Regions from separate parts of the Jeotgalibaca dankookensis genome, predicted to be linked through region 3. Evidence: a T-box and tRNA genes for the amino acid it is inferred to sense, from the RefSeq annotation. Region 3 holds a T-box; the other regions hold tRNA genes.
The links. The T-box of region 3 lies ahead of tyrS (tyrosine--tRNA ligase). A T-box ahead of a tRNA ligase gene usually reads a tRNA of that ligase, here a tRNA-Tyr.
Positions count from the first base shown of each region.

Region 1 (7,591 bases), 310 kb from region 3:
TTACAAGCAGAATGTCGGCGGTTCGATCCCGTCAATCTCCATTGATATATTTTTAAAACTTAAAAATATACTCATACTAAGTTTTCGAGTCATTAGCTCAGTTGGTAGAGCATCTGACTTTTAATCAGAGGGTCGCAGGTTCGAATCCTGCATGACTCATATCTATTGTAATTTTTTAGAGTAGATAAAGCGGGTGTGGCGGAATTGGCAGACGCACTAGATTTAGGATCTAGCGCCGCAAGGCGTGGGGGTTCAAGTCCCTTCACCCGCACTTTTTGCCGGCTTAGCTCAGTTGGTAGAGCATCTGATTTGTAATCAGAGGGTCGAGGGTTCAACTCCTTTAGCCGGCACTTTGCGGAAGTAGTTCAGTGGTAGAACACCACCTTGCCAAGGTGGGGGTCGCGGGTTCGAACCCCGTCTTCCGCTTCATAAGTAGCTTATAGTCTATACTTATGTTAATATTATATTGTAATGCCGGGGTGGCGGAATTGGCAGACGCACAGGACTTAAAATCCTGCGGTGAGTGATCACCGTATCGGTTCGATCCCGATTCTCGGCATTTTTTTTTGCAGCCATAGCTCAATTGGATAGAGTACCTGACTACGAATCAGGCGGTTGTAGGTTCGACTCCTACTGGCTGCATTTTTATTTTTTTGTAAACGGGAAGTAGCTCAGCTTGGTAGAGCACTTGGTTTGGGACCAAGGGGTCGCAGGTTCGAATCCTGTCTTCCCGATTAGTACTAATAACCGTAAAGGTTAGATACATGGCGGTGTAGCTCAGCTGGCTAGAGCGTCCGGTTCATACCCGGGAGGTCGGGGGTTCGATCCCCTTCGCCGCTATTTCTTCAAAATGGATCCAGTTATAATCAGGTAAACTTCAAGAGTCCGGACCTTTAGCTCAGTTGGTTAGAGCAGACGGCTCATAACCGTCCGGTCGCAGGTTCGAGTCCTGCAAGGTCCATTTGTTATTGCTGTTTATATAGGTTATGGGGAAGTACTCAAGTGGCTGAAGAGGCGCCCCTGCTAAGGGTGTAGGTCGCTAACGCGGCGCGAGGGTTCAAATCCCTCCTTCTCCGTATTTGTTTTTTTATCTGGCCCGTTGGTCAAGCGGTTAAGACACCGCCCTTTCACGGCGGTAACACGGGTTCGAGTCCCGTACGGGTCATAGTATAACTTATTGATTATACTTAAAGTCATATAATTGTTGTGGAGGATTACCCAAGTCTGGCTGAAGGGAACGGTCTTGAAAACCGTCAGGTGTGTAAAAGCACGCAAGAGTTCGAATCTCTTATCCTCCTTATATTGTTTGATAGACAATATGTCAGTATCATTTATTTTATTATCGCGGGGTAGAGCAGTTGGCAGCTCGTCGGGCTCATAACCCGGAGGTCACAGGTTCGAGTCCTGTCCCCGCAATTGCCTTTAGGCATATTTTAAATAAGTTGTAACGGTTCCGTGGTGTAGGGGTTAACATGCCTGCCTGTCACGCAGGAGATCGCGGGTTCAAATCCCGTCGGGACCGCCACGCGGGTGTAGTTTAGTGGTAAAACCCCAGCCTTCCAAGCTGACGTCGGGAGTTCGATTCTCCTCACCCGCTCTTTTTTTATGGGCCTATAGCTCAGCTGGTTAGAGCGCACGCCTGATAAGCGTGAGGTCGATGGTTCGAGTCCATTTAGGCCCATTCTAGGCCCGTTGGTCAAGCGGTTAAGACACCGCCCTTTCACGGCGGTAACACGGGTTCGAGTCCCGTACGGGTCATATAGATAAGATTAGTTTTGTAGCAGCATGGAGGTTTAGCTCAGCTGGGAGAGCGTCTGCCTTACAAGCAGAATGTCGGCGGTTCGATCCCGTCAACCTCCATTTGGTTCCGTGGTGTAGGGGTCAACATGCCTGCCTGTCACGCAGGAGATCGCGGGTTCAAATCCCGTCGGGACCGTTTTTAATTTATGGCTTGGTAGCTCAGTTGGTAGAGCACTTGATTGAAGCTCAAGGTGTCGGCGGTTCGATTCCGTCCCAAGCCACCTTTGGAGGGATAGCGAAGTGGCTAAACGCGGCGGACTGTAAATCCGCTCCTTCGGGTTCGGCAGTTCGAATCTGCCTCCCTCCATTATTATCTTATGGCGATTGTGGCGAAGGGGTTAACGCACCGGTTTGTGGATCCGGCATTCGTGGGTTCAAGTCCCATCAGTCGCCCCATTTTTGGGCTATAGCCAAGCGGTAAGGCAACGGACTTTGACTCCGTCATCGTTGGTTCGAATCCAGCTAGCCCAGTTTTAATGGCGGTATAGCCAAGTGGTAAGGCATAGGTCTGCAACACCTTCATCACCGGTTCAAATCCGGTTACCGCCTTTCTCGTTAGAGTTAGAAGATAACTAGAAAATTGATAAATATCATGCCGGCGTGGCGGAACTGGCAGACGCGCAGGACTCAAAATCCTGTGCCCGCGAGGGCGTGCCGGTTCGATCCCGGCCGCCGGTATAACATGTAAGTCACCAATGTGGTGGCTTTTTTTATTGGCTCTTTGTCAAGAAGTGTTGATAGTGTATTTTTCCAGTTGCATGCAGGTTAAATTTCACAATCTATAAAGCAGTAGCTGGGAACCAAAAGGTTCCTAAGCTACTGTTTTTATTTCTAGTAATTTATATTCAATGAAGATGCGGTTTCGGAAATTAGAAAAGTTGCGATAGCCATAGGCTGTCCGCTTGATGACCTTGATTTTATTATTAATCCCTTCCACTAATCCGTTTGAATAGTCATAGCTCAGTGCGTTTACAATAGCTCTTTCGGATTGGCGGAATGTCTTCAAAGCTTGGTCCATCTTGGCAGAAAGCCCCCGTTGTTTCTCATGAATGAAGGACCGAAACAAATCCGGTTTCCGGTGCGTAACGGTAAAGACGATTGTTTGGTAGGCATTATAATTCAGGCGGAGACCCTCGTCCAAAGAAAGAATATAATCGATGATCCCCCGTTCCGTCACCATGCCCTTGAAAAGTCTATGATAACGATATTCTGTGCCATTCAACAGTTCTTCTTTTTTCAGAATCAATTTCCAATATTTTTTTAGTTTTCTATAATCTCGTTTTGCTTTCAAGTCATTCGCTTTCTTCAAGGTATTCATAAAGCCAATACGTGCCATATTGAGCGCCCGGTTTACCTGCGTGACGATATGGAAACGGTCAATAATCAATTCAGCCTGAGGAAAGAGCGCCTGGAACAGCTTTTGATAAGGACCATACAGGTCCACAACCACGGTCTTGACCTTGGCGCGTTGTTCTTGTGAAAAACGCAGGAAGTAATCAGTGATTGACTTGTTTCGACGGTCTTCAAGGACATCGAAAATCCGATGGCTATCGGAATCGCAAATAATTAGACTCATGGCTCCATCAGCACTTTTGACGCTTTTAAACTCGTCGATGGCCAAGTTCTCGGGCAGATAGGTGTAGGTTTGACGGAATGTGTTATAAAAGGCTCCGAAAACCCGTTTGACGGTGTTGTTTGATACACGGTGCTCCCGAGCAATATCCTTTTCAGATATGTTACACGTCCCCTGGACTGCGATGGAATGTTTGACATCATTCGAGATGTGGCACCGTTTTTTGACCATCGTTGTTTCCGCAATAAAGGTTTGTCCGCATTCCCTGCACAGGAACCGCTGTTTCTTCAATTCTAAGTAGGTTGGACATCCCGCCATATCCAGGAGCAGCGGGTGGGTCAGCTTCGTCCCGTTCTTTACGATTGAACCAGCGTTCACGCAGCCACAGCATTTACACGCTTTCGGTATGTAGGTGAGCGTGGCGGAGATGATTTTACAGCGCAAGCCGTTCCGTACGTCTTCCTTCAACCAATTATCTTCATCCACCTTGATATTTTTATCTTTTATTCCCAGTAGTTTTCCTATAAAATGATTATGAGACAAATGAATTTCCTCCTAAAATAAAGACTCGATACCTTCATTTTAACGGAAAAATTCATTTGTCTCTTTGTGTTTTTCACAAAAGGGCCAAAGGCCCATCAACACTTAATATTCTAGAGCCTTTTTATTTAAACGGACATAAGTAATTAAATTTGCTATTAATCTTGCTATGGTGTATACTTACGATAGTGTTTTTGGTTAGGACAACGTTAAAATAAGTGGGATCGTAATACATATCACTTCGTGTCGTACAAAGATAACTAAATAAATTTGTGCTTATAAGCACGAGGAGGATATTATATTATGGAACAAGGTACAGTAAAATGGTTTAACGCAGAAAAAGGTTTTGGATTTATCGAACGTGACGGACAAGATGATGTATTCGTACACTTCTCAGCAATCCAAGACGAAGGTTTCAAATCTTTAGACGAAGGTCAATCAGTGACTTTTGACGTAGAAGAAGGAAACCGTGGCCTACAAGCTACAAACGTAGTTAAAAACTAATTTTATAATTGATAGAAGGTGAGCTATTTATAGCTCACCTTTTTTTTATTAAATAATTTATTGATATGTTTCTTTTTATAGACATAGAATATGGTAAACTATTAAAAAATAGTTAAAGTGGGGTATAAAAATGAAAGCAATTGTAACTGTGACTGGAAAAGATCATAAAGGAATTGTGGCTTCGGTTAGTACCAAACTTGCTGAAGTAGAAGTAAATATTTTAGATATTTCTCAAACTTTAATGGAAAGTTTCTTTACAATGATAGTGTTAGTTGATCTCTCAACTTCTCCTTACTCAATTATCGAAATACAAGATAAGTTAGGGGATGTAGAGAAAAAAGAACAGCTTGTAATTCGAATTCAGTCTGAGGACATTTTTAACGCAATGCATACGCTATAAAGGTGGGGAAAACGTGGAACGAAAAGAAAATATACTAGAAACGATTCAAATGATTTCTGAAGATAAATTAGATATTCGGACAGTGACCATGGGAATATCTTTACTAGACTGTGCGGATTCGGATGGCGAGAAAGCTCGAGAAAAAATTTATAATAAAATCACGCATTATGCTAAAGATTTAGTGACTGTTGCGAGGGAAATCGAGCAAGAACTTGGTGTTCCTATCGTGAACAAACGTATTTCAGTTACGCCAATTGCTTTGATTGCAGGTGCGAGCTCTGACAAAGATTATGTCGCTTTTGCTAAGACTTTAGATGCGGCAGCAAAAAAAGTAGGTGTTGACTTTATAGGTGGTTTTAGCGCGTTGGTAGAGAAAGGATATACTAAAGGGGATCGAATTTTAATCGAATCAATTCCACACGCTCTTTCTGAAACAGAATTGGTTTGTGCTTCTGTGAATATTGGTTCTACTAAGGCAGGAATAAATATGGATGCCGTTGCACAAATGGGACAGGTTATGAAACAAACAGCAGAATTAACAGCTGATATGGGCGGACTAGGTGCTGCGAAATTGGTAGTCTTTGCCAACGCTGTAGACGATAATCCGTTCATGGCTGGTGCTTTTCATGGGGTAGGAGAAGCAGATGTTGTTATTCACGTGGGAGTTAGTGGACCAGGAGTTGTAAAACGAGCATTAGAAAAAGTAAAAGACAAGCCTTTTGATATTGTAGCGGAAACGATTAAAATAGCAGCTTTTAAAATTACGCGAATGGGACAGCTAGTTGGTACTTTGGCTGCAGATAGGTTAGGCGTTCCTTTCGGGATAGTTGATTTGTCTTTAGCTCCGACCCCTGCTATTGGCGACTCAGTGGCACGAATTTTGGAAGAAATGGGATTGGAACGTGTAGGAACCCACGGAACAACCGCAGCTTTAGCTGTATTAAATGATGCCGTTAAGAAAGGTGGATTAATGGCATGCGGACATGTTGGCGGTTTATCTGGCTCATTTATTCCTGTATCTGAAGACATTGGAATGATTGAAGCAGTCGAAGTTGGTTCGATCACCATTGATAAATTAGAAGCAATGACAGCAATCTGTTCCGTCGGTCTTGATATGGTTGCAGTTCCTGGTAAAACGACAGCAGCAACACTCTCAGCCTTAATTGCGGACGAAGCAGCAATTGGTATTATGAATCATAAAACCACAGCAGTACGGATTATTGCTGTTCCTGGAATGGATGTTGGCGATACCGTTGAATTTGGAGGGTTATTAGGCCGCGCCCCTATACTTGCAGTTAGCGAATTTTCTTCAGAGAGTTTGATTAACCGTGGTGGTAGAATACCAGCTCCCCTTCATTCATTTAAAAATTAAAAACATAAAGCAACGCAATTGCGTTGCTTTATGTTTTTTTGAAATACGTATAACCACTTAAAAATATTAATGAACAAGCAAACAAGAAGAAGGGAGCAAAAGTAGGATTAGATATAATTCCACCCACAACAATAATGATGGATCCTATTATTGCTAAAACAGGTATCATTTTATTTTTATTGAGCTGGAAAACCTTTAAATATAAAATAACATAAGTAATATAGGAAAAAACAATTGCAATTTCACTAACATCTCCACCAGACAGAATTTGAAATTTTTGAGTCAGGTAGTGAAGAGCCATCCATAAAAAGGCAATAATAATAGAAATAAACGTTGCACGCGGTGATAATTGCGTTTTCTTATCAATTATTTTGATTTTACTACTATATGGCAACATACCCTTTTCAGCTAAAGATTGCGGTAAGCGAATGGCGCCGAGTACTAATCCATTAACGACACCTAAAACCGCAATAAGAATAAAAGATAATATTAAGGTTCCACCCCGTTCACCAAATAAAATTTGTCCAATATTATAAATCGTATTATCTTGGTGTTCCAAAATATATTCTGGTCCTACAATGGCAATCATTCCTAAGAAATAAGCCAAGTAGACACCTAGAACGATAAGAGGTCCAATTGTTAAAGCGATTGGCATGGTGCGTTTAGCATTTCTTACTTCATGGGTGATGCTGGTAGAAATTACCCACCCGTCAAATGAAAAAGCCATAGGAGCAAGAGCAGCTAACCAACCCCATCCTACTTGATTAACCGGAACAACTAAACTTTCTGTTGGCACTGGTACCGGGGCTTTCCAAAATAATCCAATCAATCCAATTCCAATCAGTGGGATAAGTTTCATAATGGTTGAAATGTTTTGAAATTGCCCGCCTAGCTTTAATGAGAAATAGTTTAAAAGGAAGAAAAAACTTAAATAAAACAAACCTATACTAACTTGCCATTCTAAGGTACTCGGTAAACCTAGAAGCATAGTGGTATAAATACCAGCTACCCAACTGACTACAACCGCGATAGAGGGATAATAAGCAAAGATTTGAAACCAACCAAATCCTGCGGCGGCTTTTTTTGAAATAAACTCTTCAAAATAAGCAATAACCCCACCAGAGCGATCTGTACGAGCCGCTAACTGGGAAAGGGTAATGTTACCAAAGATCACGCAAAACGCGCCAATCGAGAATACTAAAACACTGAGACCAACATTTCCGCCTGCATAGCCTAAAATATCATCTGCTTTAAAGAATATACCAGAACCGACACAAATTCCGACAATCATTGAGACTGCGGTTCCGAGGCCATAATGCCTATTACTTTTTTCCAACGTTGACCTCCTCATAATAATTTAATAAATCCAATTATACTATAAAATGCAAGCCAATAGATACTA
Region 1 is NZ_CP019728.1:1,818,945-1,826,535, reverse strand. It holds tRNA gene BW727_RS09080 (tRNA-Val) at 1-41, shown strand, start outside; tRNA gene BW727_RS09075 (tRNA-Lys) at 87-159, shown strand; tRNA gene BW727_RS09070 (tRNA-Leu) at 190-271, shown strand; tRNA gene BW727_RS09065 (tRNA-Thr) at 278-350, shown strand; tRNA gene BW727_RS09060 (tRNA-Gly) at 355-426, shown strand; tRNA gene BW727_RS09055 (tRNA-Leu) at 474-559, shown strand; tRNA gene BW727_RS09050 (tRNA-Arg) at 569-642, shown strand; tRNA gene BW727_RS09045 (tRNA-Pro) at 661-734, shown strand; tRNA gene BW727_RS09040 (tRNA-Met) at 767-840, shown strand; tRNA gene BW727_RS09035 (tRNA-Ile) at 888-961, shown strand; tRNA gene BW727_RS09030 (tRNA-Ser) at 989-1,076, shown strand; tRNA gene BW727_RS09025 (tRNA-Glu) at 1,094-1,165, shown strand; tRNA gene BW727_RS09020 (tRNA-Ser) at 1,209-1,298, shown strand; tRNA gene BW727_RS09015 (tRNA-Met) at 1,344-1,416, shown strand; tRNA gene BW727_RS09010 (tRNA-Asp) at 1,450-1,525, shown strand; tRNA gene BW727_RS09005 (tRNA-Gly) at 1,527-1,597, shown strand; tRNA gene BW727_RS09000 (tRNA-Ile) at 1,608-1,681, shown strand; tRNA gene BW727_RS08995 (tRNA-Glu) at 1,687-1,758, shown strand; tRNA gene BW727_RS08990 (tRNA-Val) at 1,788-1,860, shown strand; tRNA gene BW727_RS08985 (tRNA-Asp) at 1,864-1,936, shown strand; tRNA gene BW727_RS08980 (tRNA-Phe) at 1,949-2,021, shown strand; tRNA gene BW727_RS08975 (tRNA-Tyr) at 2,027-2,107, shown strand; tRNA gene BW727_RS08970 (tRNA-His) at 2,121-2,196, shown strand; tRNA gene BW727_RS08965 (tRNA-Gln) at 2,201-2,271, shown strand; tRNA gene BW727_RS08960 (tRNA-Cys) at 2,279-2,349, shown strand; tRNA gene BW727_RS08955 (tRNA-Leu) at 2,395-2,478, shown strand; gene BW727_RS08950 (ISL3 family transposase) at 2,612-3,916, opposite strand; gene BW727_RS08945 (cold-shock protein) at 4,217-4,417, shown strand; gene BW727_RS08940 (ACT domain-containing protein) at 4,548-4,817, shown strand; gene BW727_RS08935 (PFL family protein) at 4,831-6,189, shown strand; gene BW727_RS08930 (APC family permease) at 6,218-7,525, opposite strand.
Region 1: it encodes a tRNA-Tyr, which carries the amino acid that the T-box ahead of tyrS (tyrosine--tRNA ligase) is inferred to sense. The anticodon was not compared.

Region 2 (7,591 bases), 900 kb from region 3:
TCAAGAAGCCAATGAAAAGTTTCTGCAGTTAAATCAACTTGGTAACGAATATGTTTGTGTTTACTATTTGGGTAAACTTCTTTAAACCGATCCACCACTTGTTGGTTATTGTAAGGACGCTCATCATAGAGTAAGTCCCTGAGCTCAATTAAGTAGTCTGGATCTGGTACCACCTTATAGACACGCCCACCTTCTTTCAATAGACGTTCAAATTCTTGATAGTGAGAAGGTGAAAAAATATTTAGTATGCTATCAAATTGTTGACTAGCAAATGGCGAGTGGGCAAGATCCGCCACACACCAAAATGCATCTTCAAAAAAATGAACCGCAGCAAGTTGAATGGCGTCTTTCGATATATCGAATCCAACTTTGACACCTTCTAAACCTTTGTCTGTTAAATAATGCAGATGCGAGCCTTCACCGCAACCGACGTCCAAAAGAGTCCCTTCCTTAGGGAGTTCAGATGATAGAGCATCTAGAATGGGATAAAAGAAACCGGTATCTGCTAACGACTTGCGACTGGATAACATAGCCTTATCGTAGTCATTTTGCCCGCCCTTTAATAATAAATGAAGGGTCCCTTTTTTGGCTAAATCAAACCGATGATGTTGGGAACAAACAAGCCCATTTCCCTCTACTTGGTAAAAATCTTCCTTGCAAATAGGACACTGGAATAAAGCTAAATGATCTATTAAAAACTGGCGACTATAATCAATTTTTTTCATGGGTTAACCTCCTTTGTTATTTTAGCATAGAGAGCCATTAAAACAAAAAAGACATGGGATTATCCTCATGTCTTTTCCTAATCTTTTTAGTGGGTTGTTCCACCAATTTTTTTAATATCTTCTTTACCATGGTATTCAACCATCGCTTCAAGAGCAGCTGTTAAACCTTTGGCAATATCTTCTAAACTCATAGCCGGTTTTTCAGGTTTATCAACGACTTGCTCAGGAATAAAAGGCACATGGATAAAACCTGCTTGGATATTGTCTAATTCTTTTTCAGCTAAGTAGAGAGCTTGGTACATAATATGATTACATACAAACGTCCCTGCTGAGTTAGAAACGGCAGCTGGAACACCCGCTGCTTTGATTTTTTCAACCATGGCTTTAATCGGTAAGGTTGCAAAATAAGCAGGTGCCCCATCTTCTTGAATGGAAACATCAATGGGTTGATTGTCTTCATTATCTGGAATACGCGCATCATCTTGATTGATGGCCACACGTTCAGGTGTTATCGCAAAGCGTCCACCAGCTTGGCCGACACATAAAATCATATCTGGTTTTACCTCTAGAGCTTTTTCACGTAAAGTTTCTGCTGATTTATGAAAAACAGTGGGAATTTCCAACTTCACAATCTCTGCTCCAGCAATTTCATCTGCTAGTAATTTAACTGCTTCTAAAGCAGGATTAATTTTTTCTCCACCAAAAGAATCAAAAGCTGCTACTAATATTTTCATCTAAATCTTCCTTTCTTTTTTAAAATGCCCAGAAATACATTAAACCAATATGGACAAGAATTAATATCAATGCCATTGGAGCTTGAGCTTTAATAACACCATTTGGATTTTTCATTTCCAATAAAGCAACTGGTAAAGCGTTAAAGTTTGCTGCCATTGGCGTTAATAAAGTCCCACAAAAGCCGGCTGTCATCGCTAACGCTCCAGCAATGACTGGATCTGCTCCTAGCGCAATTACAAAAGGAATACCTATTCCAGCTGTTATAACTGTAAAGGCTGCAAAAGCATTTCCCATAATCATTGTGAATATTACCATACCAAAGATATAAGCGATAACGCCAATCAAACGATTTCCCTGAGGAACGATTCCCGATATAATATCAGCAATCACATCCCCAACGCCGGCTGTTGTAAAGAGAACACCTAAGGCAGCAAGTAGCTGTGGTAAAATTCCTGTTGTGCCGACCTGTTGAACCATCCGATCTGATTCTTTAAGAGCTTGCTTTGGTGATGTCTTGAAGATTGCTAAAGCTAGCAAAAGGGACAAAACAGCGGCCGTTCCAATTCCTACTTGCCCGCCAAACGGTGTTAACTGTGCAATCAATACAGCAATTAATGCTAAACTAATTGCAGGTATGAAAATTTTATTTCCAAAACGTTCTGCATGCTCCGCCTGTTCTTCAACGGTATTCATCTCAATTTTGCCTATTTTCACTTGTTTAAATAAAGTTAGAAGACCCATAATCAACAGGAATAACCCATTTAATGCAGGTGGTAGTAAGTTCCCGCCTCCAAAAATCAACCCCAACAAGAGCCAAAATAGAGCGGTTCCTAAACGTGTCGGATGATCTTTTTGTCTAAAAATTCGGTAACTTGTATAGAGTAACTGTAAACCAATCAATAAATAGAAAAATTCTAATATTGCCGGTACAAGGGTTTCTGTTATAAACGTTTCATTCATGAGCGACGCCCTCCCTTATTACCGTACTTACGGTCTAATTTTTTATCAGTTAAGTAATTACTTATCGCTGAAATCAATAAGGCAATCAAAGCCACTGGAATAGAGGCTGAGGCAATAGCTACTGGGGAAACATCATAACCTAAGGATTCCATTGTTCCCGCAATTAATAAAACTCCAGAAGCAGCAATAAAAGTATTTTGTGCAAAGAAATTTCCGAAGTTTTCCGAAGCAGCAGATTTAGCCTTTAGCATCTCAACATCATCATCGTCAATATCGCCATATTTAATTTGTGAGGAAGCTTGGACCATGGGATCAACAATAGGACGAACAAACTGAGTTTGTCCTTGAACCCGGATAGAGAAAAAAGCAGCGACTTCACGAATAAACTGATAAAGTGTCAACATTCTTCCCGAAGTGAGTCCTTTCATTTTTTTAATTAAATTCGTAGCTTGCTCCTTTAGTCCAAAACGTTCTGACAAGCCAATCATAGGCAGTGTCAAAAAAAATAAAGTAACCAAACGGTTATTAACAAAGGCGGTTCCAAGTATTTCAAGTATTTCTACAAAAGATATCCCTGAAACTAAGCCCGTTACAACAGCTGCAATCAAAACAACTGCGATGGTATCTAGTTTCATGACAAAGCCAATTACAATAATGACAATTCCTATTAAGCGAATCCATTCCATCTTTTTCACTCCTATTAGTTTTATTTACCGATCATAAAATGAGGGTTTTCTAATTATAACAAATATAGAAGAGAAATAATATGATAAAAGAACATTTTAGACGTTTTCGTCTAAAAATTACAAACAAAAAAGCCACCCTCTAAAAAGGTGACTCGCATGATAGATATACCGGCGGCCGGGATCGAACCGGCACGCCCTCGCGGGCACAGGATTTTGAGTCCTGCGCGTCTGCCAGTTCCGCCACGCCGGCAATATAAGAACTTACAACTTTTTACTTTGATAATAAATAAGGCGGTAACCGGATTTGAACCGGTGATGAAGGTGTTGCAGACCTATGCCTTACCACTTGGCTATACCGCCATTAAAACTGGGCTAGCTGGATTCGAACCAACGATGACGGAGTCAAAGTCCGTTGCCTTACCGCTTGGCTATAGCCCAAAAATGGGGCGACTGATGGGACTTGAACCCACGAATGCCGGATCCACAAACCGGTGCGTTAACCCCTTCGCCACAATCGCCAAAATATCCATTTAACAGGGGTAGTAGGATTCGAACCCACACTGACGGTTTTGGAGACCGTAGTTCTACCATTAAACTATACCCCTAAAAAGAATGGAGGGAGGCAGATTCGAACTGCCGAACCCGAAGGAGCGGATTTACAGTCCGCCGCGTTTAGCCACTTCGCTATCCCTCCAAAGGTGGCTTGGGACGGAATCGAACCGCCGACACCTTGAGCTTCAATCAAGTGCTCTACCAACTGAGCTACCAAGCCATAAATTAAAAACGGTCCCGACGGGATTTGAACCCGCGATCTCCTGCGTGACAGGCAGGCATGTTGACCCCTACACCACGGAACCAAATGGAGGTTGACGGGATCGAACCGCCGACATTCTGCTTGTAAGGCAGACGCTCTCCCAGCTGAGCTAAACCTCCAATTTAAAGCTAATTGTATCGATATTATGACCCGTACGGGACTCGAACCCGTGTTACCGCCGTGAAAGGGCGGTGTCTTAACCGCTTGACCAACGGGCCATGCTAATATTCTGGAACGGAGAGTAAGGGATTCGAACCCTTGAGACGGTTACCCGCCTACACGGTTTCCAACCGTGCTCCTTCAGCCTCTCGGACAACTCTCCAGACTACTATTAGGTTTACTCTCAAAAAAAGAGAACTCCGCAAGTAGGACTCGAACCTACGACATCTTGATTAACAGTCAAGCGCTCTACCGACTGAGCTATTGCGGAATAATGTAAAAATGCGCGGCAGCGTCCTACTCTCACAAAGGGAAACCCTTCACTACAATCGGCGCTAAGAAGCTTAACTTCTGTGTTCGGGATGGGAACAGGTGTGACCTTCTTGCCCTTGCCACCGCACATTTTCTATTTAATTGAAGAAACATTGCGTTCCCTCAAAACTGAATCCATAACACAACAATGAACAGCTGACCAAAGCCATTACAACCACCTTGTTTTATTCGTGGTTAAGTCCTCGACCGATTAGTACTAGTCCGCTCCATACATCGCTGTACTTCCACTCCTAGCCTATCTACCTGATCGTCTCTCAGGGGTCTTACTCATTCTAGATGATGGGAAATCTCATCTCGAGGGGGGCTTCACGCTTAGATGCTTTCAGCGTTTATCCCTTCCACACATAGCTACCCAGCGATGCTCTTGGCAGAACAACTGGTACACCAGAGGTGTGTCCATCCCGGTCCTCTCGTACTAAGGACAGCTCCTCTCAAATTTCCAACGCCCGCGACGGATAGGGACCGAACTGTCTCACGACGTTCTGAACCCAGCTCGCGTGCCGCTTTAATGGGCGAACAGCCCAACCCTTGGGACCGACTACAGCCCCAGGATGCGACGAGCCGACATCGAGGTGCCAAACCTCCCCGTCGATGTGAACTCTTGGGGGAGATAAGCCTGTTATCCCCAGGGTAGCTTTTATCCGTTGAGCGATGGCCCTTCCATGCGGTACCACCGGATCACTAAGCCCGACTTTCGTCCCTGCTCGACTTGTCTGTCTCGCAGTCAAGCTCCCTTCTGCCTTTGCACTCTACGAATGATTTCCAACCATTCTGAGGGAACCTTTGGGCGCCTCCGTTACTCTTTAGGAGGCGACCGCCCCAGTCAAACTGCCCAACTGACACTGTCTCCCCACCCGATTAGGGTGGCGGGTTAGACTGGTCCTGCTACAAGGGTAGTATCCCAATGATGCCTCCATCGAAACTAGCGTCCCGACTTCTACGGCTCCTACCTATCCTGTACGTGTAGCAGAAACAATCAATATCAACTTGCAGTAAAGCTCCATGGGGTCTTTCCGTCCTGTCGCGGGTAACCAGCATCTTCACTGGTACTATAATTTCACCGAGTCTCTCGTTGAGACAGTGCCCAAATCGTTACGCCTTTCGTGCGGGTCGGAACTTACCCGACAAGGAATTTCGCTACCTTAGGACCGTTATAGTTACGGCCGCCGTTTACTGGGGCTTCAATTCAAAGCGTCGCCTTGCGGCTAACCTCTCCTCTTAACCTTCCAGCACCGGGCAGGCGTCAGCCCCTATACGTCATCTTTCGATTTAGCAGAGACCTGTGTTTTTGATAAACAGTCGCTTGGGCCTATTCACTGCGGCTGACCATGTGGTCAGCACCCCTTCTCCCGAAGTTACGGGGTCATTTTGCCGAGTTCCTTAACGAGAGTTCGCTCGCTCACCTTAGGATGCTCTCCTCGACTACCTGTGTCGGTTTGCGGTACGGGCAGTTGATTTCTAACTAGAAGCTTTTCTTGGCAGTGTGACATTGGGAACTTCGGTACTTGATTTCCCTCCCCATCACAACTTGTCCTTCACAGCGGTAAGCATTTGACTCACCACTAGACGTGTTGCTTGGGCGTGCTCTTCCGATCGCACGCTTTCCTTAGCCTCCTGCGTCCCTCCATTGGTCAAACAAAATCAACTGGTACAGGAATATCAACCTGTTGTCCATCGCCTACGCCTATCGGCCTCGGCTTAGGTCCCGACTAACCCTGGGAGGACGAGCCTTCCCCAGGAAACCTTAGTCATACGGTGGACGGGATTCTCACCCGTCTTTCGCTACTCATACCGGCATTCTCACTTCTAAGCGCTCCACCAGTCCTCACGGTCCAGCTTCAACGCCCTTAGAACGCTCTCCTACCACAGAACCAATGGTTCTGTCCACAGCTTCGGTGATCTGTTTAGCCCCGGTAAATTTTCGGCGCAGGGTCACTCGACTAGTGAGCTATTACGCACTCTTTAAATGATGGCTGCTTCTGAGCCAACATCCTAGTTGTCTATGCAACCCCACATCCTTTTCCACTTAACAGATACTTTGGGACCTTAGCTGGTGGTCTGGGCTGTTTCCCTTTCGACTACGGATCTTATCACTCGCAGTCTGACTCCCGGACTTAAATCAATGGCATTCGGAGTTTATCTGAATTCGGTAACCCGAGAAGGGCCCCTAGTCCAAACAGTGCTCTACCTCCATGATTTATACGTCCGAGGCTAGCCCTAAAGCTATTTCGGAGAGAACCAGCTATCTCCAGGTTCGATTGGAATTTCTCCGCTACCCACACCTCATCCCCGCATTTTTCAACATACGTGGGTTCGGTCCTCCAGTGCGTATTACCGCACCTTCAACCTGGACATGGGTAGGTCACCTGGTTTCGGGTCTACGACCACATACTTCTTCGCCCTATTCAGACTCGCTTTCGCTACGGCTCCGCCTTTTCAGCTTAACCTCGCATGGGATCGTAACTCGCCGGTCCATTCTACAAAAGGTACGCCATCACCCATTAACGGGCTCTGACTACTTGTAAGCACACGGTTTCAGGTACTCTTTCACTCCCCTTCCGGGGTGCTTTTCACCTTTCCCTCACGGTACTGGTTCACTATCGGTCACTAGGGAGTATTTAGCCTTGGGAGATGGTCCTCCCGGATTCCGACGGAATTTCGCGTGTTCCGCCGTACTCAGGATACTGGTAGGGTGACGGTCAATTTCGCATACGGGGCTTTTACCCTTTATCGCGCAACTTTCCAGTTGGCTTCTGCTATCTCACGTCATCCCATGTCCCAGTCCTACAACCCCAAAGAGCAAGCTCTTTGGTTTGGGCTTTTCCCGTTTCGCTCGCCGCTACTCAGGGAATCGATTTTTCTTTCTCTTCCTGCAGGTAATGAGATGTTTCAGTTCCCTGCGTCTACCTCGTACACGCTATGTATTCACGTCTACGTCATATCCTATAACAGATATGGGGTTCCCCCATTCGGAAATCTCCGGATCACAGCTTACTTACAGCTCCCCGGAGCATATCGGTGTTAGTCCCGTCCTTCATCGGCTCCTAGTGCCAAGGCATCCACCGTGCGCCCTTATTCACTTAACCTGAGTCAAGTTTCGGCCATTGCTGGCCATCATAGGGAATAATCCTCTATGAACGCGGTATAAATGTTTTGGTCTTTCTTTGTTACTTTCATGT
Region 2 is NZ_CP019728.1:315,517-323,107, reverse strand. It holds gene BW727_RS01570 (methyltransferase domain-containing protein) at 1-725, opposite strand, end outside; gene pcp (pyroglutamyl-peptidase I) at 812-1,459, opposite strand; gene BW727_RS01560 (DUF979 domain-containing protein) at 1,479-2,420, opposite strand; gene BW727_RS01555 (DUF969 domain-containing protein) at 2,417-3,106, opposite strand; tRNA gene BW727_RS01550 (tRNA-Leu) at 3,273-3,356, opposite strand; tRNA gene BW727_RS01545 (tRNA-Cys) at 3,396-3,466, opposite strand; tRNA gene BW727_RS01540 (tRNA-Gln) at 3,474-3,544, opposite strand; tRNA gene BW727_RS01535 (tRNA-His) at 3,549-3,624, opposite strand; tRNA gene BW727_RS01530 (tRNA-Trp) at 3,641-3,711, opposite strand; tRNA gene BW727_RS01525 (tRNA-Tyr) at 3,720-3,800, opposite strand; tRNA gene BW727_RS01520 (tRNA-Phe) at 3,806-3,878, opposite strand; tRNA gene BW727_RS01515 (tRNA-Asp) at 3,891-3,963, opposite strand; tRNA gene BW727_RS01510 (tRNA-Val) at 3,967-4,039, opposite strand; tRNA gene BW727_RS01505 (tRNA-Glu) at 4,067-4,138, opposite strand; tRNA gene BW727_RS01500 (tRNA-Ser) at 4,156-4,242, opposite strand; tRNA gene BW727_RS01495 (tRNA-Asn) at 4,278-4,350, opposite strand; rRNA gene rrf (5S ribosomal RNA) at 4,364-4,479, opposite strand; rRNA gene BW727_RS01485 (23S ribosomal RNA) at 4,583-7,498, opposite strand.
Region 2: it encodes a tRNA-Tyr, which carries the amino acid that the T-box ahead of tyrS (tyrosine--tRNA ligase) is inferred to sense. The anticodon was not compared.

Region 3 (7,591 bases):
CGCCAAGGCTACTCGCTGAATAACTCTATCATCAATGGCTGATCCATTCGTTTCAATTGTATCAGCCTCTACCGCTAATTTAATTCGCGCTGTGTCGTCTTTACCTTCTACTACAATAATTTCTTTTACTTTCATAGGTCTTCCAATCTAAATAGTTTATTCGCATTACGTGTTGTAGCAAGTGCTAAGTCCTCGACACTCATCCCACGTAAATCCGCGACCCGTTTGGCTACATAAGCTACGTAAGCCGGTTCGTTGCGTTTACCGCGATAAGGAACGGGTGCCAGATACGGAGAATCGGTTTCAATCAGAAGCCGATCTAAAGGCACTGCTTGTGCTACTTCATGCACTTCTGTCGTTTTCTTAAAAGTCACCACGCCGCTTAATGAAATATGCATCCCTAAATCAAGGAACTTCTTCATATAAGTCACATCCCCACTATAACTATGCATAATCCCACCAATTGTTGAAACATCTTCATCTTTCAAAATCCGATAGGTATCAGCAATCGCATCGCGCATATGAATGGATATAGGTAGATTTAACTCTTTAGCAACCTTTATTTGCTTACGAAAGACTTCTTCTTGTATTTCCTTGGAGTCTTCCATCCAATAGTAATCTAATCCCATCTCACCCATCGCAACGACCCGTTTATTTTTCAATAAAGTTTTTAAATTTTCTTCTACTTCTGAAGTATAGCTTCCGGCTTCTGTAGGATGCCAGCCGATAATACTATATATTTCTGGATATTCCGCACTTAGTGCTAAAGATTTTTTTATTGTTCCGGGGTCAAAACCAACGACTGCTAAACGTTCAACATTCGCTTCTTTAGCGCGTTTTAGTGTTTCAACAAGGTCTTTATCAAATGCTTCTACATTTAAATGACAATGCGTATCAAAAAGCATTGTATTCAGCTCCTTTTCATCTCATTAATCTGCCGTTATTATACATGAAAACAGGGCTGATGCTTCAATAGCACCAACCCTTTATTTTAAGCAACTACAGAGCCATTTACAGCTTCTTCTGGTGCAAAGATAACTTGTAATTCTCCATCTTTTTCTGCTGAAAGAATCATTCCTTGGCTAATTTCGCCTCTCATCTTACGTACTTTCAAGTTCGCTACAATGATAACTTTCTTACCAATAAAGAAGGCCGGATCTTGATACCATTCAGCGATACCAGACAAAATCTGACGATGCCCTTCATCACCAGCATCTAAGCGAAACTTCAACAGCTTATCAGCACCAACTACCTTTTGGCAATCAATTACTTCAGCTACTTTTAATTCAACTTTATCAAAATCTTCATACTTAATTTCTTTATCCTTTTCAGAAATAAGTTTCGTCTCTGCTGGATTCCATTCCTCTACCGCTTGTTCTTCTTCTACAGTTCCACTATTTTGAGCAATTTGCTCTTTTAAGAATGCAACTTCTGCTTCTTGATCCAAACGTGGGAAGATTGGTGTTCCTTTTTTGACAACTTGCGTTCCTTCTGGGAATTGGTTAAATTGCAAATGACTCCATGTTGCATCCGTTTCAAAGTTAAGCCCTAATTGCTCAAATATTTTTTGAGGAGCAACTGTCATGAACGGGGATAAAAGAATTGCTGTGATTCGCAGTACTTCTGCTAAATGAACCATGACACTTTCCAGTTCTTCTTGACGTGTTTCGTCTTTCGCTAATACCCAAGGCTGCGTTTCGTCAATATATTTATTGGCGCGTGAAATCAAACGCCAAACTTCTGATAGTGCTAGGCTAAATTGCATTTTATCCATAGACTCTGTATACATTTCAATGACGGTTTCAGTTATTTGTTCTAAATCGCTATCGAAAGCTGTTTTAGATTGTGCCCATTTTGGAATACTGCCACCTAAATATTTATTAATCATGGCAATCGTTCGATTTAATAGGTTTCCTAAATCATTTGCAAGGTCAAAGTTGATGCGATTAATATAATCTTCAGGAGTAAAGACACCGTCACTACCAAAAGACACTTCTCGCATTAAATAATAACGCAAAGCATCTAAGCCATAACGTTCAACAAGCGGTTCCGGATAAACAACGTTTCCTTTAGATTTTGACATTTTACCATCTTTCATTTGCAACCAACCATGACCAAAGATTTGTTTTGGTAAAGGTATATCCAATGCCATCAGCATAATCGGCCAATAGATTGTGTGGAAACGAACAATTTCTTTTCCAACCATATGAACGTTTGCCGGCCAGTATTTTTGATAGAGACGGTCATCTTCTGAACCATACCCAAGGGCTGTAATGTAGTTTGACAGAGCATCAATCCAGACATAAACGACATGTTTGGGGTTACGTTTAACGGGTATTCCCCATTTAAAAGTTGTCCGAGAAACGGCTAAATCTTCTAATCCAGGCTTAATAAAATTATTAATCATTTCATTTTTTCGTGATTCAGGTTGAATAAAGTCGGGATGATCTTCATAGTACTTCAACAGGCGATCTGCATACTTGCCCATGCGGAAGAAATAAGATTCCTCCTTAACAAGTTCTACTTCGTGGCCACTTGGTGCAAGACCACCAATTACTTTACCAGTTTCATCTTTATAAACTTCAGCTAATTGTGTTTCCGTGAAGAACTCTTCATCAGAAACAGAATACCAACCTTCATATTCACCTAAATAAATGTCATCTTGTTCAACTAATCGTTCAAACATCGCTTGAACTGCAATAACATGTTCTTTATCAGTCGTACGGATAAATTTATCATGAGATATGTCTAACGTTTTCCATAAGGCTTGAATCTCCTTAGCCATTCCATCAACATACGCTTGAGGGGAAATACCAAGCTCTTCTGCTTTATTCTCAATTTTTTGACCGTGTTCATCTGTTCCAGTTAAATAATAAACATCAAAATTTTGTAGTCGCTTATAGCGCGCCATAACATCGCACGCAATAGTTGTATAAGAATTGCCAATGTGGAGTTTTCCACTTGGATAATAAATCGGGGTCGTAATATAAAACGTTTCTTTTTTATTAAACACGAATGAGTGCCTCCTTAGAATTATATATGCACAATCTATTTTACCATACAAAGCTCTTGATTGTTTGGTGTTTTCAAAATTCCTCTCGATAAAAAAAGTAGCCCTCAAGAGGACTACTTTTTATTGAACGATTAGTTTACGCGAACTGCAAAATCTGGTGTAAAGTATTTTACATAGTTAACTTCAACGTTTCTTCCTTCAAATGGTGCATGGATGTATGATCCGTCACCAAGAGAAATTGCTACGTGGTAAGTGCTACCTGCTGAACCCCAAAATAGTAAATCTCCAGCTTGTGCTTGAGAAACACTAATTCTTGTACCTGCATTTTCTTGTGGTACAGTCCAACCGCCGATATCAATGCCGTAAGCTTGTTTATAGACATAACTAGTAAATCCTGAGCAGTCAAATCCTGCTGGTGTTCTTCCACCCCATACATAAGGAACGCCAAGATATTTATATGCTTCTGAAACAACGTTTCCACTATAAGAGGGTGCTGGTGCTGGTGCTGGTGTCGGAGCTGGCGCAGGAACTGGTGCAGGAGTTGCCGTTTGAGTTGGCGCTGCTGCTGCTACGTTTTCTACCACTTGCTCTTCTACAACTTGCGATTCACTTACTTCTACTGTATTTTCTACTGTATGAATTGATGGTGCATAGTTAGTTGATGCAACTTCTGTCACACTTTCAATTGCTGGTGCTTGAGCAGCGCGCGCTGCTTCTTCTGCTGCGGCAACGGCTGCTGCTTCAGCTGCTGCTAAACGTGCTGCTTCTTCTGCTGCACGACGGTCTGCTGCTTCTTTTTCAGCTACAAAACGGTCGCGGTCAGCTTGTACAGTTGCTTTATTAGCATTCAATGCTGCAATCGCACTTTCTTCTTCAATTTTCTTGATTTCTAAATCAGCTTTTAGTTCTTCTAACTCACTTGACATTCCAATAATTTCACTTAATTTTTCTTCTGAAGAAGCTTTCTTTTCTTCAACTAAGTTTTGGTCAGCTACTTGTTGTTCAACCATGTCCTTATTAGCAGAAACCATAGTTGCAACAACATCTACTCTAGCAAATAGATCGGTTAGAGATTCCGATGCAAAAACAAAGTTCATATAGTTTGTATTTGATCCGTTTACTTGTACAGAACGTGCTTGGTCTTTTAATTGGTCTTCACGTTTATCAATAATAGCTTGAAGTTTTTCAATTTCTTTTGTTAATTCTTCTATTTTAGTTTGCGCTTCGTCACGTTGTGCAAGTAGTTCATTTGCTCGCGCTTCAGTAGCAGCAAGTTCAGCTTGAACAGCTGATAATAGTTCTTGAGCGGAAGAAATACTTCCTTTTATCTCTTCTAATTTTTGATCTTGTTTAGTAATATTATCTGTTAATTCATCTGCGGAAGCCGTCATTGGTGCCATCATACTGGTTGCAAGCATTGAGCTAGTTAGTAGTACTGTCATTAGTTTCTTTTTCAATTTCATACCTCCGAATGTTATGTTTATTTATAGGTGTCTTCTTGACATTATTTGTTTGCTTTAACGTTATGAATCATAGCATATTTTTTTTGTGAATAAGTGGATATAGTCAACTTGTAGTTACAATGTAATAAATCTGTAATATTGCGGGACTTATGTTGCAATTGTTAAAATGGTTGACTCACTACAGGGTGTTGGCTATAATAAAATCAATTGAAAAAGTTTAAAGTTATGACGGAACCCAGTAGGTAGAAGCTTTGCAGCAGATAGAGAATCGGTGAATGGTGAGAACCGGTGCAATCTTATACTGAATTACACTCTTGAACTTTCTTGAAGGAACGGTTAGCACCGTTATATGCATAAGAGGTTTTCCTATTGGGGAAACAATCTGGGTGGTACCACGGTAAATTATCGTCCCTGACAATACTGTCAGGGGCTTTTTTTGTTTTATAAATATAGAGGAGAGATAAAATGAATATTATAGAAGAATTACAATGGCGCGGCGCCATTAACCAACAAACCGATGAAGAAGGACTCCAACAGTTAGTAGAAGAAAAGAAAATTGGGTTATATTGTGGGATCGATGCGACTGGTTCAAGTATGCACATTGGGCACTTAATCCCTTTTATGATCTTGAAACGATTCCAATTGGCTGGTCATAAACCCGTTATTCTAATTGGTGGCGCAACCGGTTCAATCGGAGATCCAAGTGGTAAATCAGAAGAGCGCGTTTCGCAAACGGAAGAACAAGTTGCTTACAATGCTGAAAAAATTACAATCCAAATGCAAAAGCTATTCAAAGCAGGAGAATCAGATTCACAGATCCGTCTTGTAAATAACCTTGACTGGACAAAGGACTTATCCTTACTTGACTTTTTACGTGACTTTGGTAAAAACTTCAATATCAACACAATGTTAGCAAAAGACATTGTTTCAAGTCGCTTAGAAACAGGCATTTCTTTTACTGAGTTTTCTTATCAAATTTTGCAGTCTATGGATTATTTGCACCTCTATAATCATTATGATATACAACTACAAGTGGGTGGCGCTGATCAGTGGGGAAATATTACAGCTGGTTTAGAGCTTATTCGTAAAAAGGTCGGTCCAGAAGCTAAAGCCTTTGGTTTAACCATACCTTTGATGCTTAAAGCTGACGGAACTAAATTTGGTAAAACCGCGGGTGGTGCAATCTGGTTAGATCCAGAAATGACTACACCGTATGAATTTTATCAGTTCTGGGTTAACCAAGATGACCGTGATATTGTTAAATACTTAAAATACTTTACCTTCTTATCTAAAGAAGAAATAGATCTTTTAGCGGAAAAAATCGAAACAGAACCTCATAAACGCGAAGCACAAAAAACATTAGCAGCTGAAATGACACGTTTTGTCCACGGACAGCAAGCCTTGGAAGATGCATTAAAAATCACGGAAGCACTCTTTACTGGTAACATAAAAGAATTAAATGCCAAGGAGATTGAACAAGGTTTCAAAAATATGCCGACATTTGAATCACACCTGACAGAGCAAAACTTAGTCACTTGGTTGGTTAATTTGGGCATTGAACCTTCACGTCGTCAAGCCCGTGAAGATATCACCAATGGTGCTATTACAATTAACGGCGATAAAGTTACGGATACAAATTTTGTCATCACGGCAGAAAATTCATTCGAAAATCGCTTTATCATTGTACGACGTGGTAAGAAAAAATATTTCTTAATTAAATTGGTATAAATGATGCTAACACTTATTTCAGCTAGAAATAATACGCAAGCAGAGACAGTCGCCAATATGGCTACCACAATTTGGCGAGAACATTACCGCCCTATTATCGGTGACCAGCAAGTCGCTTACATGTTAGCAACAATTCAATCAAAAGAAAGGATTCTAGAAGATTTCGTGAACGTTGATTACTATATTATTCAGTTGGAACACAAAGCCATTGGGTACCTAGCCCTTGAAACAAAAAGAGAATCCTTTTTTTTGAGTAAAATTTACTTATACAAAGAGGTTCGTGGTCGAGGCTATGGTCACTCTATTATCAGCTACTTAAAGAACAAAACACGTTTAGAAGGAAAAAAATATTTGGAACTAACTGTTAATAAGTATAATCCCTCGGCTATTTTATTTTACGAAAAAATCGGTTTTCAACGTGTCGATGCGATTATTTCTGATATAGGAAAAGGATTTTTTATGGATGATTACGTTTATCGTTTGTATGTATAAAAAAATGGATGCTCAGTGAGCATCCATTTTTTTCTTTATACTTCTTCTTTTATATTTAATCATGACATTGATTGCTATAAGTAAGCCACCTACCAAGAGCATGATCCGAACACTCATAACTTGTAACCATTTTAAGAGGAGTAAACCAAAACCATAAATAACAATTGTCATAATATCTAGCTTTTCTTCCCAGTCATCCAGCTGGTTTTCACTTTTAGAAAATTTGGTCAATAGCCAATGAATCAGATAAAGTCCTAAAGCAGCTAGAAAAACAAAGATAATATTTTCATAGTCATTTAGTAACATACCGTATTTACGTTTTAATAAGACAATAGCAACAATATAAAGAGCTTGAAAAATATTTTCCTTTTCTCTTAAACTCGTCTTCATCCCACTTAAACCGCCTTGTAATAAGTTTGACCGAGTATCTGACCCGTTTCAACACTATCATGCCCCATAGTTAAATGAACAAAACCTTCAACTTCTGTTTCTGATAAGTTATAAAGCACTTCAATTTCACGACTCATTAAAAGCGGCGTTGTTTTCATCACAATATCTAAACTCGGAACCGGCATGGGCTTCAAGGTTTCAACTCTAAGTATCTGTTTTAAAGCAGCCACCAATCCTTCATAAGGTTGTGCACCGACAATTTTTACGCCTTGATTCGCTTCATTCACGAAAACCACAGTAGGAAATCCTGTTGCTGAAAGCGCACTAGCTAAACTTAAATCACTGCTTAATAAGCTGCGGCCTTCAAATGATTCTGCTGCACTTAATACTGCTCGGGAATCAAAACCTAAATCTTCTAATAAGATAGCCAAGACCGAACTTTTTGAAATGTCTTGATTGTGAAGCATGACTCTTTCGCGCAACTTACGTAAGAATAAGTCTGCTT
Region 3 is NZ_CP019728.1:1,513,107-1,520,697, forward strand. It holds gene rnmV (ribonuclease M5) at 1-135, opposite strand, end outside; gene BW727_RS07470 (TatD family hydrolase) at 132-905, opposite strand; gene metG (methionine--tRNA ligase) at 992-3,013, opposite strand; gene BW727_RS07480 (C40 family peptidase) at 3,145-4,470, opposite strand; T-box leader at 4,693-4,892, shown strand; gene tyrS (tyrosine--tRNA ligase) at 4,942-6,204, shown strand; gene BW727_RS07490 (GNAT family N-acetyltransferase) at 6,205-6,696, shown strand; gene BW727_RS07495 (hypothetical protein) at 6,709-7,086, opposite strand; gene BW727_RS07500 (DsbA family oxidoreductase) at 7,092-7,591, opposite strand, start outside.